DNA from 2 places in the Clostridium sp. TJA085 genome. Region 2 is predicted to be linked to the other one. Evidence: riboswitches for the same ligand, from Rfam matches in the RefSeq annotation. Region 2 holds a riboswitch; the other holds the start of a gene.
The links. A riboswitch is a leader RNA that binds a small molecule or an ion and turns the genes downstream of it on or off. The one in region 2 is predicted to bind cobalamin.
Positions count from the first base shown of each region.

Region 1: linked by a shared signal. The riboswitch ahead of AC4FQW_RS01150 (sirohydrochlorin cobaltochelatase) and the one ahead of AC4FQW_RS06190 (energy-coupling factor ABC transporter permease) in region 2 are both predicted to bind cobalamin.

Region 1 covers NZ_JBZEEZ010000001.1:234,819-237,222, reverse strand. Annotated here, with positions in the region: gene AC4FQW_RS01155 (cobyrinic acid a,c-diamide synthase CobB) at 1-624, opposite strand, end outside; gene AC4FQW_RS01150 (sirohydrochlorin cobaltochelatase) at 636-1,469, opposite strand; cobalamin riboswitch at 1,614-1,800, opposite strand; gene AC4FQW_RS01145 (aldose epimerase family protein) at 1,869-2,404, opposite strand, start outside.
Region 2 covers NZ_JBZEEZ010000001.1:1,200,859-1,203,262, forward strand. Annotated here, with positions in the region: gene AC4FQW_RS06185 (energy-coupling factor ABC transporter substrate-binding protein) at 1-42, opposite strand, end outside; gene AC4FQW_RS06190 (energy-coupling factor ABC transporter permease) at 42-785, opposite strand; cobalamin riboswitch at 954-1,149, opposite strand; gene gloA2 (SMU1112c/YaeR family gloxylase I-like metalloprotein) at 1,225-1,614, opposite strand; gene AC4FQW_RS06200 (ClC family H(+)/Cl(-) exchange transporter) at 1,631-2,404, opposite strand, start outside.

The DNA.
Region 1 (2,404 bases), 970 kb from region 2:
TATAATACTACTACAATAATCTATTTTTTCTTTTAAGTTACTTACTTCAATACTTTGAACTAAGCCAAGATGTCTACTTTCTAAGGATAAATTCTCATCCTTTTCTATGTATCCAAACACCTTAATATTACAATTTTTCTCTATAGCAGCTTTTAAAAGCATATAATAACTTTTACTTATTGAATTTAATATAACTCCTACTACATTAGCCCCTTTAAAATTAATTATTCCATTAATCTCTGCACAAAGAGTTACACTTTGTGCTCCTGGGGTAATAACCAAAAGTATTGGCATATCTTCAAGAACCTTTGATACATGATAAGTTGAAGCAAATGTGTCTATTCCTTTTCCATCATAAAGACCCATAACACCTTCTATTATTCCTAAATCTCCAGAGCCTTTTGAGTAAGTATATTTAACACCATCTTCTCCAATCAAAAATAAATCTAAATTTCTAGATGGTTTTCCTGTAATAAATTTATGAAAAGCTCCATCAATATAATCAGGACCAACTTTATATCCTTGTACATCAAATCCCTTTTTCATTAGCAAATTCATAAGTCCTAATGTAAAAGTTGTTTTGCCACCACCACTTTTATTTGAAGAAATAATTAAAGATTTCATACTTTAATCTCCTATCCTTTAAGTTTCTTAGTTTCTCCGATACCTTTAAACTTATCTTCTATTGCATCATTAATATGTTCTATGTATATGTTTCTAAAGCTTTTTTCTTCTCCTAAACCTTTCATATGTATATCTACTTCTATACCTTTACTTTCTAATATAGTTTTCCATGAATCTTCTTCATCTGATGCCATATCATTTTTAACATGATCTCCTGCAACTACCATAAGAGGTGCAAGCTTTACTTTTCTTATATTGTTTCTTTCTAATCTACTTATAACTGTATCTATTGTTGGGTAACCTTCTACTGTACCAACAAAAGCTCTTTCATATCCTTCATCATAAAGCATTGATTGAAGTGCCCCATATACAGCATTTGAATAATGCATACTTCCATGACCAAATAAAACTACTGCTTCATCTTCTTTTGAATCTAATACATGCTTTATACTATCTATAAATATAGAATAGTCATTTGGTGCTTCTTCTTCTCCTTGATAAAAGAATATTGGTCTTCCAAATTTTAAAACTCTAAAATCATCTTTAAATTTTAATACATTTCCTTTTACATAATCATATTCTTCTCCAGGTATAATATGAAGTGGTTGTACTATTACTTCCTCATAACCTAATTCTTTTAATTTCTCAAGTATAAACTCTGGTTTATCAACTTGTATATTATGTACTCTTTTTAATTTATTAATTATCATATGAGAAGTAAAAGCTCTAAATATATCGTATTCATTAAAATTTTCTTTTATTTCTTTTTCTATTTTTTCAATTGAGTTTTCTAATGCATCTAAATAACTTGTACCAAAACTAACTACTAAAATTGCCTTTTTCATTTTTCACCTCTAAACTTATTTTTAAAAACAAAAGCACCTTTACCTCAAAGGATAAAAGTGCTAATAAATTGCAACATATAAGTAAAAAATTAAATATCATCTTAAATATTACTAAATATAACCTATATTCCTTCCCTCCGAAGAATAGATACTTATTTATAGGCAGGTTTCCTGACTTAAGGGTCACTCTTGTTTAATCCTTCCCGAAAAAATTCAGTGGTTATATTAAACTTGTCTCCTATTCACAGTAGCGGGGGCTGTAATGGTCTCACACCATTTTCCCTTTTAAAATATAACTTTATTTATATTCACCTATAAAATATTTATTTACTTTTCTCGTTCATTAATTATATATTAATTTTTAATAATATTCAACTTTCTTTACTACTTAATTTTAAATTATTCTTTTATATAAAATTTATATATAGTTTGCTTTTTATATTCATTATCTTTAAGAAGTATAGAGTCTTCTATAAAGGAATTATTTCTTCCAATTGGAGGACTTTGCGTTTCTATAGCTATCCCACTTCTAATATTTGCACACTTTCCATTTTCAATAACTCTATCATCTGGAAAGTTTAAAGAATATAAAACTACTGCCTTTTGATTTGTATAAACATCCATGCATCTTCCTGAAGTCTCATCCCAAAGCCTTACTTTAACATTATCTCCTTCGTGAAGTAGCCAAGGGTGATCATATCCTGAACCAATTTTTAATTGATAATTATTTTTTTCTATATCTCTCCCTATAGTTTTTGGTATTATAAAATCAAATGGAGAATAAGTTAAATCTATTAAATTTCCAGTTGGAACTTGTGTATTATCCAATTCTATTAAATAATCACTATCTACATATAAACAATGATTTAGTACAGTTTCTTTTTTATATCCAGATAAATTAAAATAACTATGATTAGTTAAGTTTAAAAGAGTAT
Region 2 (2,404 bases):
TATTATATTTGTTTTTAATTTACTTTTTGGATTATTTTTCATTAGATTCCCTCCTTTGATAATATGTTAAGGCTTATTAAATCTTCTCTGTCATATGCTGCAATTGCATTAAATATTACAACTGTTAATATACCTTCACTTATTGCTAAAGGAATTTGTGTTACTGCAAATATTCCCATAAACTTAGTTACTGAAGCCATTATTCCACCGACATCTGATGGGAAAGCTAGTCCTAATTGTATTGATGTTGTTATGTATGTTGCTAAATCACCAATAGCTGCTGCTAAAAATATTGCAAGCCATCTTGGTCCATTTAATTTTTTAACTAATTTATAAATTCCATATGATACAAATGGTCCAACTACTGCCATTGAAAATGTATTAGCTCCAAGAGTTGTAAGTCCACCGTGTGCTAAAAGTATAGCTTGAAATAATAATACAATAAGTCCTAAAACTGCCATTGCTGTTGGTCCAAAAAGTATAGCACCAAGACCTACTCCTGTTGGGTGTGAACAACTACCTGTAACTGATGGAAGTTTAAGTGCTGAAAGCACAAAAGCAAAAGCTCCAGCCATTGCAAGTAATAATTTTAAACGTGGATTCTCTTTTATTGTATTTTTTATAGAAAATATTCCAAAAACAACAAATGGAATTGTAAAAGCTCCCCATGCTATACACCATTTTGGTTCAAGAAATCCTTCCATGATATGCATAGCTGATGCTTTTATTGGTATGCATAACATCATTAATAAAACTCCTATAAAAAGTTGCATTCTTTTTGACATAAATATCTACTCCTCATAATAAAATATATTTTCACAAAACTCCACTACTTAGTTATAAAATTAACTATTTTAGACATAAAAAAACCTCTTAAATTTACATTAAGAGGTAATAAATTACTAAAATAAATTAATCTATAAGTAACACCTCCTCTATATCCGCGTAGAGTTATATGTTGTTAAAGTAGGCAGGTCTTCTGGCTTAAGGATCAACATTTTTATAAAACCTTCCCAGGAAATTTATCTCCAAGTGGTATAAACTTTATAAAAACTACTCTATTACAGCGGCGGGACCGCGTGGGATTTAAACCCAACTTCCCTTTTAATCTAAAACATATATTTTAGAACCTTACTTTATTTTATGCATTTGTATTTTATTATACATTATTAATATACATTAAACAATACTTTTAAAATTTTTACAATTTATTCTTATAAAATTTTACTTTTTTATTTCATATAATTCTAATGGAAGCTTGTCTGGATCTTCAAAAAATGTATACTTTTGTCCAGTAAATTCATCAATTCTAATAGGTTCTACATTTATCCCTTTTTCTTTAAGTTCTTGTACAGTTTCTTCTATATTTAAAACTTCAAAAGCTAAATGTCTAAGTCCACAAGCTTCAGGATAACTTAATCTTTCTGGTGGATTTTTAAAAGAAAATAATTCTATTTGATTATCTCCAATCTTTAAATCAAGCTTATAAGAATCTCTTTCCCTTCTATAAACTTCTCTTATTATTTCAAATCCCAATATATTAGTATAAAAATCCTTAGACCTTTCATAATCTGAACATATTATTGCTACATGATGTATTTTTGTAAAATTCATAACAATCCCCCTAATTTTAATCTTCTTCTATTCCCATTGCCTTTAATCTATTATCCAATAGTGAATCATATATTGGCTTACACTTAAATACTTCTGCAATTAAATAAGATATTCCACAAACTAAAGTTACAGCACCTAATCCTAGTTTTGGCCCACTCATTTCACAAACTAATATAAGTCCTGTAATCGGAGCTCTTACAATTGATGAAAACATTCCAGCCATTCCGAGTAATATAAAGTTTGTTACATAAATATTATTATCTCCTATAATTGACGCTATACTTCCACTAAATACTACTCCAACTAATGCTCCTAAGCTTAATAAAGGAAATAATATTCCCCCTGGAGTATCTGATGCAAAGCTCACTATTGAAAGAATAAACTTACTTATAAGTAATACAATAGCAAATTCTATTGCAACACCATTTATTAAAATATTATTTATAAGTAAATCTCCTCCACCTAAAACTTGTGGAAGTGTAATTCCAAAAAACAATGCAAACATAAATGGGATTATCATTCTATATCTTAACTTAACTTTCATTCCTTTATATAGCTTTATTGTTTTAAGTAATGTTTTATTATATATTACTCCACAAATTCCTACTATAATACCAAGAATAATTACAAATATATAATACTTAGCCGGTAAAGATTTTACAAGATTAACTTCTAATATAGGTTTACTACCAAAAAATATCCAAGTTACTAAATCAGCTGTTACACATGCTCCTATTGAACATAAAAAAAGCATTTTTGAAAAACTCTTATACATTTCTTCAAGAACAAA